Regions from separate parts of the Limnohabitans sp. Rim8 genome, predicted to be linked through region 3. Evidence: predicted binding sites of a transcription regulator. Region 3 holds the regulator's gene; each other region holds the start of a gene.
What was found. The regulator FNR, encoded in region 3, switches genes on or off when oxygen is low (the NO sensors DNR and NnrR bind a similar motif). The targets are predictions, from matches to a motif close to TTGATNNNNATCAA.
Positions count from the first base shown of each region.

Region 1: the regulator FNR is predicted to act here: its motif matches at 2,347-2,360, upstream of Q1M54_RS14465 (OmpW family outer membrane protein).
Region 2: the regulator FNR is predicted to act here: its motif matches at 1,555-1,568, upstream of Q1M54_RS00845 (universal stress protein).

Region 1 is NZ_CALPTI020000026.1:28,104-32,194, reverse strand. Features, by position in the region: gene ruvA (Holliday junction branch migration protein RuvA) at 1-40, opposite strand, end outside; gene Q1M54_RS14475 (PhoH family protein) at 134-1,114, shown strand; gene ybeY (rRNA maturation RNase YbeY) at 1,132-1,587, shown strand; gene Q1M54_RS14465 (OmpW family outer membrane protein) at 1,630-2,226, opposite strand; gene metF (methylenetetrahydrofolate reductase [NAD(P)H]) at 2,412-3,251, opposite strand; gene Q1M54_RS14455 (TlyA family RNA methyltransferase) at 3,268-4,091, opposite strand, start outside.
Region 2 is NZ_CALPTI020000001.1:180,704-184,794, forward strand. Features, by position in the region: gene Q1M54_RS00835 (alkaline phosphatase D family protein) at 1-368, shown strand, start outside; gene Q1M54_RS00840 (TetR/AcrR family transcriptional regulator) at 437-1,060, shown strand; gene Q1M54_RS00845 (universal stress protein) at 1,071-1,493, opposite strand; gene Q1M54_RS00850 (metallophosphoesterase) at 1,629-2,501, opposite strand; gene Q1M54_RS00855 (LysR family transcriptional regulator) at 2,498-3,475, opposite strand; gene Q1M54_RS00860 (hypothetical protein) at 3,621-4,091, shown strand.
Region 3 is NZ_CALPTI020000008.1:80,097-84,187, reverse strand. Features, by position in the region: gene Q1M54_RS07720 (sulfite exporter TauE/SafE family protein) at 1-635, opposite strand, end outside; gene hemN (oxygen-independent coproporphyrinogen III oxidase) at 710-2,092, opposite strand; gene fnr (fumarate/nitrate reduction transcriptional regulator Fnr) at 2,299-3,018, shown strand; gene Q1M54_RS07705 (nitrogen fixation protein FixH) at 3,057-3,338, opposite strand; gene ccoG (cytochrome c oxidase accessory protein CcoG) at 3,362-4,091, opposite strand, start outside.

The DNA.
Region 1 (4,091 bases), on a different contig from region 3:
GGTTTTTGTCGCTCAAAATGCCGGTGAGTTTGCCAATCATGGAGGGTGACGCCTTAAATGCCTGTGATGGGAGAGAATGCGCTTTTGCCTTGGCCATTTGGGCCATACACCGCGCACAGCTAGGATTATCAACTTGATTGTCAGACACACCTTCACGCCGCACAACAACACCCGTTTGTCTCATCTGTGCGGCCCCATGGATGCGCACCTGCGCACCATCGAAGCGGGTCTTCAAGTGAGCATCGCGCACCGACACGAACAGTTCAAGGTGGACGGCCCCAAAGCGTTGGCCATGCAGGCCATGGAGATTTTGCAGGCCATCTACGAACGCGCAGACCGACCGATTGCGCCAGACATGGTGCAACTCATGCTGCTGGGCGACAACGGGGGCGAGGAACCCAACTTGCCTGCGCTGCAAACACGCCGCGCCGACCTGAAGGCCCGCACCCCGGTGCAAGCGGCCTATCTGGAGAGCATCGCCAGCCATGACATCAGCTTTGGCATCGGGCCTGCGGGCACAGGCAAAACCTATTTGGCCGTGGCCTGCGCGGTGGACGCGCTGGAGCGCGCCAGCGTGCAGCGCATTGTGCTGACGCGCCCGGCGGTGGAAGCCGGTGAGCGCCTGGGCTTTTTGCCGGGCGACTTGTCTCAAAAAGTGGATCCGTATTTGCGTCCTCTCTACGACGCCTTGTACGACCTGATGGGTCACGACAAGGTGCAAAAAGCCTTCGAACGCAACGCCATCGAAGTCGCTCCACTGGCCTTCATGCGCGGGCGCACGCTGAACAACGCGTTTGTCATCCTGGACGAAGCGCAGAACACCAGCACCGAGCAGATGAAGATGTTTTTGACGCGCATCGGCTTTGGGGCCAAGGCCGTCATCACAGGCGATGTCAGCCAGATCGATTTACCCAAGGGACAGCTGTCTGGATTGATCGACGCCGAACGGGTTCTGAAGCGCGTCAAAGGCATTGCCTTCACACGTTTCAGCAGCGCCGATGTGGTGCGCCACCCCTTGGTGGCCCGGATTGTGGATGCTTATGACGCACAAGGCAGCGCAGCCTTGCGCGCGGGCATTACCACACGCCGCAAATCCCTGCCAACTGACGACTGACACCACAACCCCAAAAAATGGCCCTCCAGCAACTCCAACTGTCTCTGCAATTTGGCGACTTTCCACACCAAGCCCGCCACCGCGCAGCCTTGCCCCGCCACGCGGTCACCCGCGCCATTCGCCATGCGCTGGCCGATGACGCCGAAATCACGGTGCGCATCGTGGGCGAAGAAGAAGGCCGCGCACTCAACCAGAGTTACCGCAAAAAGGACTACGCCACCAATGTGCTGACCTTTGATTACGAGCAAGAACCGGTGGTGATGGCAGACTTGGTGCTCTGTGCACCGGTGGTGGCGCGTGAGGCCAAAGAACAAGGCAAAACGCTGGCAGCGCATTACACGCATTTGCTGGTGCACGGCACACTGCACGCGCAGGGCTGGGACCACGAAACCAGCACCGCTGACGCGCAAGAGATGGAAGCCTACGAGGTGGCCATCCTCGCCGGGTTGGGGTTGTCGAACCCCTACCTTTGAGCGAGGATGCCCACGGGCTGGATGGCCCGGTGGATCAAATCCTCAATAACGGTAGCCAATGCCCACGCCATAGAGCAAAGGGTCCACCCGCAAGCGGCCCAAGCTGCTGCCATCGGCATACACATCGGTTCGGATGTAGGCCTTTTTCACATCCAGGTTGATGGACCAATTTTTATCGATCGGAAAATCCACACCCACTTGGAAGGCCGTCCCCCAATTGTGGCTGTCCAAAGAAAGACCCGGGGGCAATGACACACTGCTGAAGTGGGTGTAGGCGATACCGCCGCCCACATAAGGCTTGAAACCATCAAAGTCTGTGAAGTGGTACTGCAGCAGCAAAGTCGGTGGCAAATGCTTGAAGGAACCGATGTCGGTGCCGTTGGCATAGACCCGCTGCTTCTGGTCCATGGTCAAGCTCAGTTCTGCGGCCATGTTCTTGTTGAAAAAATACGAGAAATCGATGGTTGCAAATGACTTGTTGTCGATGGACAGACCCAAAGAAGTCGTGTCCTTGTTGACACTGTCCAAATGCACGGAGCGCAAACGAATTTGCCAAGGACTCTCGCTCAGGCTTTGAGCCATCACGCCGGAGACCGATCCCGCCAGCAACAGTGCTACCCACCCAGTTTGTTTATTCATGTCGAATTTCCTTGTGTAAGCGAGAGACAAACCTCTCGATTCCATTGGAATATCGGCAAAGAAGTGCCAACTTGAGGCACATCAAATGCACTCAGGCAGGGATTGCCGCAGCAGAACCCTTTGATGTGCATCAAAGGTCTGCGTTGCTTTTTGGTGATTTGTGCGTCAAGCCACTGAGACAGGGATCAACGGCCGTTCAGGCGTTCCACAATGTCCAGCGTAGGGGCACTCTGGTTCATGGTGTAGAAGTGGATGGCGGGCACGCCGCCATTGATCAGTTGCTCGCACAAGTCAGACACGACATCCAAGCCGAAGGCCTTGATCGAAGCCACGTCGTCGCCATAGGCTTGCAGGCGCAACCTGATCCAGCGTGGGATCTCGGCCCCGCATGCGTCTGAAAAGCGCAGCAACTGCGAAGAACTCGTGATGGGCATGATACCGGGCACCACGGGCACATCCACGCCCAGTTTGTAGGCGTCGTCCACAAAACGGAAATACGCATCGCTGTTGTAGAAGTATTGCGTGATGGCCGAATCAGCACCGGCTTTCACCTTGGTGGCAAAGGCCTGTAAATCGGCTTCGGGCGACTTGGCTTGAGGATGGATCTCGGGGTAAGCGGCCACCTCGATGTGGAAATCGTCGCCGGTCTCTGCGCGGATGAAAGCCACCAGATCGCTGGCATAGTGGAACTCACCCCCTGCGCCATAACCGCTGGGCAAGTCGCCCCGCAAAGCCACCAAACGTTTGACGCCCATGGCCTTGAGTGTGGCCAGCTCGGCGCGCACCGAAACCTTGGTCGCGCCAATGCACGAGAAGTGACAAGCGGCGCTCAAACCCTCGGCCTGGATCGCACCCACCGTGGCAAAAGTGCCCTCTTGAGTAGAGCCACCTGCACCATAGGTCACCGAGCAAAACTCGGGCTTGAGGGCATACAGCTTCTCACGCACACCGCGCAATTTTTCGGTGCCTTCAGGGGTTTTGGGTGGGAAAAATTCCAGGCTGATCGGCAGCTTCAAACCAGACATCGCTTCACCTTCAAATTCAATAATCGTTGGCCTTGGCATACGCCTTGGCGGCCAGATCGGCCTCATGCGCCACACGCGTTTTTTCACGCGCAGGCTGCACCGCAGCAGGGTCAGGCCAGCAGGCCTGCACAAAAAATTCACGGTTGCCGTCACCGCCCTCGATGGGACTGTCCATCCACGCACTCACCTGCAAGCCCAAATCGGTCAAGGCGGTGCGCACACGGTTTTCAATGAAAGGGTAATGGCTCTCGTCTTTGACGATGCCGCCCTTGCCCACTTGGCCCGGTTGCAACTCAAACTGGGGTTTGACCAGCATCAGCAACTGGCCCGTGGGCTTGAGCAAATGCACCACACCCGGCAAAACCAGCGTGAGCGAGATGAACGACACATCACCCACCACCAGGTCAAAACCTTCGAGTGCGTCAGGCACCCGTTCGTCACCCGGCACCACATCGCGGGCGTTCACGCCCTCAATGCACACCACCCGCTCGTCTTGGCTGATGCGCGGATGCACTTGGGCATGGCCCACATCAATGCCGACCACTTCGGCTGCACCGTGTTGCAACAAACAGTCGGTGAAACCACCGGTGCTTTGCCCGACATCCAGGCAGCGCAAGCCTTGCACCTGCACGGCCGTGGCCTTCAAAGCCCCTTCGAGCTTGAGGCCACCGCGCGAAACATAACGCGACTCGGCATCGTCGAGCAGCTGCAGTGCAGCGCTCTCGGGCACCTCATCGCGGTTTTTCACCACCGCACGCCAAATTCCGTCGGGCTGCTGCCACTGCACGCCCCCGGCGATCAGTCGCTGAGCCTGGGAGCGAGAAGCGGCCAGGCCGCGCT
Region 2 (4,091 bases), on a different contig from region 3:
CCATGGCGGATGCGCGTTTGAGCGATGTGGTCATGTTGGGGGGCGATGTGCACGCCAACGTGGCTGCCCAGTTGCGTGTGCAGCCGGGCGATGAGCGCTCGCCCGTGGTGGCCAGCGAGTTGGTCACCACCTCGGTCAGCACTCGTGGCATGTCGCCTAAGGTCATGGCGCAGATACAGCGTGACAACCCGGACATTCGCCATGCCCGATCAGACGAACGGGGGTACACCCTGATCGATGTCCGGCCTGAACGCCTGGAGGCGCAATTCATGACCACGGCGCATCCTGTCATGCCCCATGCCGAGTTGGGTGTGCAGGCGCGTTGGACCGTGCGCCAAGGTGTGGCGGGGGTGGTGCCCGGCAGTTGAAAAGACCTGTTGGTATGCAAGGGTAACCCTTGAGTCATTTTTTGGGGTTGCACGGCTAAAATGAACCGATGCAAATCGAAACCCCGTCCGCGCCCAAAAAATCATTCAAAGTTCAGATGCTCGCTGCCCGCGAGGTCGCGATCATCCAGTCGGTCAACCGTTTGTTGGCTGAAAAAGGCTTTGATGCAATGACGGTGGACGAAGTGGCCGCCGAGGTGGGCATCGCCAAGGCCAGCCTTTACAAGCACTTCACCAGCAAAGAAGAGCTGGCCTGCGCCGCCATGGTCACCGCCATGCGCCGGGCGCAAGAAGTCATCCAAAGTACCGATGCCAGCTTGGCCCCGCTTGAAAAACTCAAATTCGTGACTCGCTGGACCATGACGCTCAAGCTGCAAGGCCTGATGCCCTCATTGCCCAGCCAAAACTCCAGCCTTCGCTCGACCCTGATGGGCAGCAAAGAGTACATGGATGGTTTGATGGAAGTCAGCGATGCCTTGGGCGGTTGGATCGAAGAAGCCCAAGCTCAGGGCCAGATCAACAAGGCTTTGCCGGCCGTGGCCGTGCTTTACACCTTGTTTGCACGGGCCTGCGACCCGGTGCTGGAGTTCCTCAAAATGGGCGAACAGCACACCGACGAGCAGATTCTCGATTTGGTCATGAGCACCTGTTTTGACGGTCTGAACGCCCGCTGAAGCCCGCGCTTCAGCGCACCAGCAGCACAGGCACTTTGCAGTTCGCCAGCACCTGGGTGGCGACCGAGCCCATGACCAGGTTGCCCAGCGTGCCGTGGCCGTGCGAGCCCATCACCACCAAATCAAACTTACCGCTGTCGGCTGTTTTGGAGATGGTTTCACCAGCGTGCCCGACTTTGGTCAGGGTTTTGGCGTCGATGTGGTGGCGCAGCAAGAACTTGGTGACTGGGGCCAATACTTTTTCAGCTTCTTCGCGGTGGTAAGCATCGACCACCTCTTTGCCCACGACGGCCCGCGCGCGGGGGGGCAATTGGGGGTTCACGGTCAACAGCGTATAGCTGTTGTTGCTGCTGAAAAGATCTTCGTGCGTGGTTAAGTAAGCCAGCATTTTTTTGGTGAATTCGCTGCCGTCGATGGCCAATAAGATTTTCATGAGGGTCTCCTGTTGCAAATCAAACAAGGCTTGACCATAAGACTTTTTTGACCTCGCGGCCTTGACTTGGGTCATGAAACGCGCTGTTTCGCATGGGGGGCCCTGGCCAAATGCGCCAAGCCTTGTGCAGCACTGTCAAAGGCTGATCAGGTCATGGGGTTTGAAGGTCTTTTGCTCGTTTTTGTGGGCATAGCCCAAAGGGTTGGCCACTACGCGGCAGCCATTCAGGGTGTAGTCGCTGGGGCAATGCAAATGCCCATGCAGCCAAAGCTGCGCCTGCGGCAGCAGTGCGTCCAGCGCATTGCAAAACCCGGCGGTGCCTGGTACCCGGCCGTAGCGCGGATCGGCACTGTGCAAGCTGGGCGCAAAGTGCGTGATCACCACGGTGGTGCCATCAAAGGGGGTGTTCAGTGCCTGGCTTAACCAATCTTGGCACTGCAGCGCTTGCGCGCGCAGCCCTTCGGCCAGCCAAGCTTCGCCCTGTCGCGTGGTCATGGCTTTGCGCAGGTAATAGTTGGCCGCCCTGAAAGCCTTGTCTCGGGCTTTGAGTTGGCGAGTGAACTGGCTGTTGGGGTGGCTGAAGTGCGCCGGAATTTTGTCCTTGAGCGGGTCGGGTATGGTTTGCCCAGCCAGCGGCCCCAGCGCGTCAAAGTCGGTCCACAGCGTGGTACCCACAAAGCGCACTTGGCCCATTTGCACCACTTCGCGCTCCAGCCAAGTGATGCCCAATCGGGCGCAGGTTTCTTGCAAATGGCTGTGGGCTTGGTCAAAGTCCAATCCGTCGTACTCGTGGTTGCCTGGCACGAATAGCACCGGGGTGGGCCAGCCGTGAAGGGGTGAAAATCGAGCCAAGCCAAAGTCGGTATCGCCTGTTTTGCTCAAGGCCGAGCCGGTTTGATAAGAGCCAATGTCGCCCGCCAGCACCAGCACATCCGCACCCGGTGCGGGGCTGGGCATGAAGTTGGGGTTGGACTCCAGGTGCAGGTCAGAAAGCAGTTGAATCTTCATGCGTGGTCCTCGGCGCGAAAGGCTTGTTGCGCCGCTTGTTGTAATTGGGCGCGCAGCCATTGGTGCGCGCTGTCGTGTTCGCGTTTTCTGTGCCACAGGGCGTGTACTTGGACGGGCGGCACGTCAAAGGGTAAGTCGTGCAGTGCCAATTCTTTGGCCATGCCGGTGGTGGGTACAAAGTGACGCGGCAGCACGGTGAGCAAGTCGGAGTTCACCACCACCCGCCCGGCGGTGAAGAATTGATTCACCGTGAGCACAATGCGCCTGCGCTGACCGATCACAGCCAAGGCCTCGTCCACAAAGCCATAGGCGCGCCCCGAAAAGCTGACCAGCAAATGGCGAGCATTGCAGTAATCCTGCAGGCTGATGGGGCGTTTGGCCAAAGGGTGGTCTTTGCGCATCACACACACGTATTCGCCCGAGTACAGGCGTTGGTGTTCGTAGGGAATGGCCTCGCCCGACTGAACCCGGGCCGTTAAGTCGGCCAGTACGGCCGGAAAGTAGCCCAGAGCCATGTCTGCGGCATCGTCACCCAACAGTTTCCGGGGGTCTCGGGTGGTCAAAGGCACCACGCGCAGTGACACGTCGGGTGCCTGCTCTTCCATTTGCTTGGCCAAGCCGCCCATGAGTTCGGCCGCGGTGGCGTCTGCCATGGCCAGCACAAAGGTGCTGTTGGCCAGCTTCGGTTCGAATGCGCTGGGCACGATGGCCGATTGCAGCTGTCGCAAGGCCTCGCGCACGGTGGGCCACAAAACCAATGCCCGGGGTGTGGGTTCAATGCCGTGGCCGTGCCGCCGCACCAGTTCATCGCCCAAGGCATCGCGCAACCGCCGCAAGGCGTTGCTCACGGCGGGTTGGGTCAAAGACAGGTTGTTGGCGGCCCGAGTCAGACTGCGTTCGGCCATGACTTCGTCAAAGACCCGCAGCAAATTCAGGTCCAGTGTGCGAAAGGCGGCAGGAATGGGGGTGTTCATGTTGGCCAACTTATCTATCACCATTATGAATGACCTGCATCATGAATATAAAGTTGAACAATATGCGTAGAAACCCTATGATGGAGGACAGATTTTAATCATTAGCAATGCCAAATTGCACAGAATCAATTCAAGGGAAAACACAATGAACACCGCTTCCAAAACCATGTGGGGTCAAACGACCCTGTTGCCTGCTGCTTCCGAAACGCCTGTTGCCCTGACCCAGTTCTTGGCCACGGTCTTGTTGGCTGCGGGTGTTTCCGCTTTATTGGTCCTGACCGACCGCTTGTTGGACGGTTGGGCCGAGTCCCATTTGGTGGCGGCTTGGCTGGCCTTATGGGCTGTGGCGGTGTTGGCCATGGTGTTGCTGCGCGGACTGACGCGTGTTTTGGCGCAGCACCTGATGACCAGCATGGACGCATGGTCGGCGCAACTGGCCCGTCGCCGTGCTGACCAGCGCTTGTGGGACATGGCTCAAAAAGACCCACGTTTGATGCGCGATTTGGAAGTGGCCATGGACCGCGCATTCGAAGCGCGCAGCCCATTGCAGGGTTTTGAAAACCGCATGAACCGCCGCGCCGCCCGTTTGGTGCGCGATCGTCTTTATTACATTTGA
Region 3 (4,091 bases):
ATCCACAAGGTCCAACCGGACACGCTGGTCAAAGCCAACCCCGCTGTGCGCATGCCCCAAGATCCGTCGCCCAGGGTTTGCATGCGCAAAAAAATCCAAGGCCCTGCCCAAAGGCTGATGCTGCTGCCCAGGGCAAACAAGGCCATGGTGGCTGCACCCTCTAGCGGCTGGCTGGTCAGGGCAGCCACCATCAGGGCCGAATAAAGCAAACCGCATGGCATCAAGGCCCACAGCCCGCCCACCATCCACGGTGCAGCGCGCGCCCAGCGGGTGTTGAAGGCACGCACGCGCGCCCACAAACGGCGCGCACCGGCATCCAGCCACACAGGTTGACGGGCTTGCAGCATGAGCAGCAAGCCCAGCACCAAGGCCGTCAGGTGCAGCAAAGTCCAGACGGGGCGAATGGCGGCCGATTGCGTGGTCAGCCACCCTAAGCCCTGTATGCTGGCAGCAGCCAAGGCACCCAAAAGCGCATAGCCACCCAAGCGACCAAATTGGAAGGCCCACATGGCCTGCGCACGTCTTTCTCCAGCGGCTTGGCCCAAGCCCGCACAGGCAGCGCCGCACATGGCCACGCAATGCGGCCCACCGAGAACCCCCATCATCAGGGCCGTGATGGCCAAAGAGCTTTGCATGGTGAATTCAGTTGTAGGTCCATCTGGTCATTGTCAACGATGCCCAGATTGGTCAAACAGGGAGGCTTGTAAGCTCAGATGATTTTGGAAAACCGGTGGCGATTTCGGTCCGCCTGAAGGTAGCGGTCAAACACCATCGCCACGCCCCGCACAAAGAACCACCCTGTTGGTGTCACCTGAATGCCCGTCTCGCTCAGTTGAACCAATCCCTGGGCTTGCAGGTCTTCAAGTTGGCACAACTCTTTGGCAAAGAGCATCTTGAAATCGACCAGCCAAGCCAAGTTGATCGACTCGAATTGCACATGACCCTGACACATCAAGGCCATGATGACCGAGCGGCGAATCAGGTCGTCGCGTGACAGCGCCACCCCCCTGACCACAGGGAAACGGCCCTGGTCTAACGCGTCGACATACTCTTCCATGGTCTTGGCGTTTTGGCTGTAAGTGGAACCGACACGGCCAATCGAGGACATGCCCAAAGCGATCAAATCGCCATCGGCTTGGGTGCTGTAGCCCTGAAAGTTTCGGTGCAAACGACCCTGCCTTTTCGCCACCGCCAATGGGTCATCTGGCAAGGCGAAGTGGTCCATGCCGATATAGATGTAGCCCACCTCGGTCAAGGCATCGAGCGAGCGCGACAACATGGCCACCTTGGCGCCACCCACCGGCAAGTCTTGCGCGTGTATGCGTCTTTGCGGCTTGAAACGATCCGGCAAATGCGCGTAAGCGTAGAGTGCGATTCGGTCAGGCCTGAGACTTTTGATTTGTGCCAATGTCCGGTCAAAAGACGCGGGAGTTTGCAAGGGCAAACCGTATATCAGGTCCACATTGACCGATTCAAAACCCAATCTGCGTGAGGCTTCAACCAGCTGGAAAACTTGCTCGGCCGGTTGAATTCGGTGCACCGCTTTTTGTACGGCAGGGTCAAAGTCCTGAACGCCAAAACTCAGGCGGTTAAAGCCCAACTCGGCCAACACAGCCAAACGGCCCTCATCCACGGTACGCGGATCGACTTCAACCGAGTATTCACCCCCGGGAACAAAAGCAAAGTGCGCCCGCAACATGGCCATGAGTTGACGCAGTTCCTCGTCGCTCATGAAGGTGGGCGTGCCCCCACCCAGGTGCAATTGGCTCACCGGCTGACCAAGCCCCAGATGTTGGCTGTGCAGGATCACCTCTTTCGTGAGGTATCGCAGATACGTGGCTGCCCGGTCTTTGTGTTGGGTGATGATTTTGTTGCAAGCACAGTAATAACAAAGCGATTCACAAAACGGAATGTGAACGTACAAGGACAAGGGCGACTGCTGCCCCACACGGCCGCAATGGCGTTGCTGCAAAACCTGGATGTAATCGGCCTGGCCAAATGCCTCTACAAATCGGTCAGCAGAGGGGTAAGAGGTGTATCGCGGTCCAGATACATCAAAGCGTGTCAACAATTCAGGCGTGATGACGGACATGTGTCTGCCCCTTGGTAAAACGTGTGCCAAACAATGTCACGACTTTGCCTTTCAGACCCAGCCCAAGTATTGACCCAAATCAAACAAGCTACCGGTTTCCGATGATTTCCAGTCCATATCGGGTACAGGCTGAACATACGTCAATTTTTGGCCTTAAGCTCAAGACTTGATCCAGAGCAAATTCATTTTTTTACATTGGATAAAACATGAATCCACAAGCCATCAAAGTCGCCTGCTCCAACTGCAACTTGCGCGAGTTGTGCATGCCCATGGGCCTGAATGACCATGACTTGAACCGACTAGACGACTTGGTCGCCGTTCGGCGAAAGGTCAAAAGAGGCACCACCTTGTTCACCAACGGCGACAAGTTCACTTCTTTGTATGCGATTCGCACTGGATTTTTCAAAACCTGCCTGGCCACCGAAGACGGGCACGACCAGGTCACGGGTTTCCAGATGGCGGGCGAAATCATAGGCCTTGACGGCATCGTGAACGACCAGCACAGCTGCGACGCGGTGGCCCTGGAGGACGCAGAGGTCTGTGTGATGCCTTTTGATCGGATCGAGGAAATTTCTCGCGAAGTGACTGCTCTGCAACACCATGTGCACAAAATCATGAGCCGTGAAATCGTGCGCGAGCACGGCGTGATGCTGCTTTTAGGCAGCATGCGTGCGGAGGAGCGCTTGGCTGCTTTCTTGTTGAACTTGGTCCAACGCCTGCATGCACGGGGTTTCTCGCAGTCTGAGCTGGTCCTGCGCATGACGCGTGAAGAAATCGGGAGCTACTTGGGCCTGAAGCTTGAGACCGTGAGTCGCACTTTTTCAAAATTTGTCGACGACGGATTGGTCGAAGTAAAACAACGCCACGTCCGCATCCTAGACAGCGATGGTCTGCAACGGTTGGTCAACCACAACGCCTGCAACTGAAATATTCAAGCTGGGTTGAGGCCCTGGACCACCAAACTTCAAGGTTTGGTGGGCTCAGATGAAGACTCAGCAGGCTCAGGCAACTCACCCGTCGCGGCATGGTTGCGTCCTTGCATGGCAGGCGCATGGGTGATGCCTTGGCGCTCTTGCATCGCCGTCCGCGGCGTGACCGTGATCACAGGGTCAGGGTGGCTCACCGCAATGTAGAGCGTTGTAAACCCGGCCACCACCACCACCGCGGGGCCCGCAAACACCATCCAGACCAGGCCAAATCGCCACCATGGCAGTCCATCTTGGGGGTTCTTCATTGCATGGATCATGCTTGTCTTTCCAAAAAAGTCATTCAACGGGGAACCAAAAACACGGTTTTTTCACTCAAAAAACCGGCCGATTGGCCATCTGGCCAGGTCGCCTGAATGCGAAAATCAATCGGGTGCGAACCTGGTGCTGCAGCCTCATAGGGCATTTGCAAACGGACAGAGACCCAGCGCGATTCGGTTGCCGCTACTTGCACGCCCGTTTCACTGACCAGACTCAGGCCCAGCAAGCCGTCGACCTGTAGGTCGAACGTCAATTTTTGCTCTGCCGCGTTCATGATTTGCAGACGGTACACGTTCTCCATCTTGCCGCCTGCCACGATACGAGCCATGGTGGCGCGATCGCGCTCAATGTCCACCTTGAACGGCAAGCGCAACCACAAAGACGCACCAACGCTGATGATGATGGCCCACAACACAGCGGTGTAAATGAGCACACGAGGCCGAAAAATTCGCCGAACCGTTTGTCCCCAAGTCCAACCATGGTCAAGCGCGTTTTGTGTCGAAAACTTGACCAAGCCACGCGGATAGCCCACCTTGTCCATGACCGTGTCGCACACATCCACACAAGCGCCGCAGCCTATGCACTCGTACTGCAAGCCTTTGCGAATGTCGATGCCCGTGGGGCAGACCTGAACGCACAAAGTACAGTCCACACAAGAGCCCAGCCCGAGGGCTGTGGGGTCTGCCTTCTTGGAGCGGGCACCACGCGGCTCGCCACGCGCCTCGTCGTAAGTGACGATCAAAGTGTCCTTG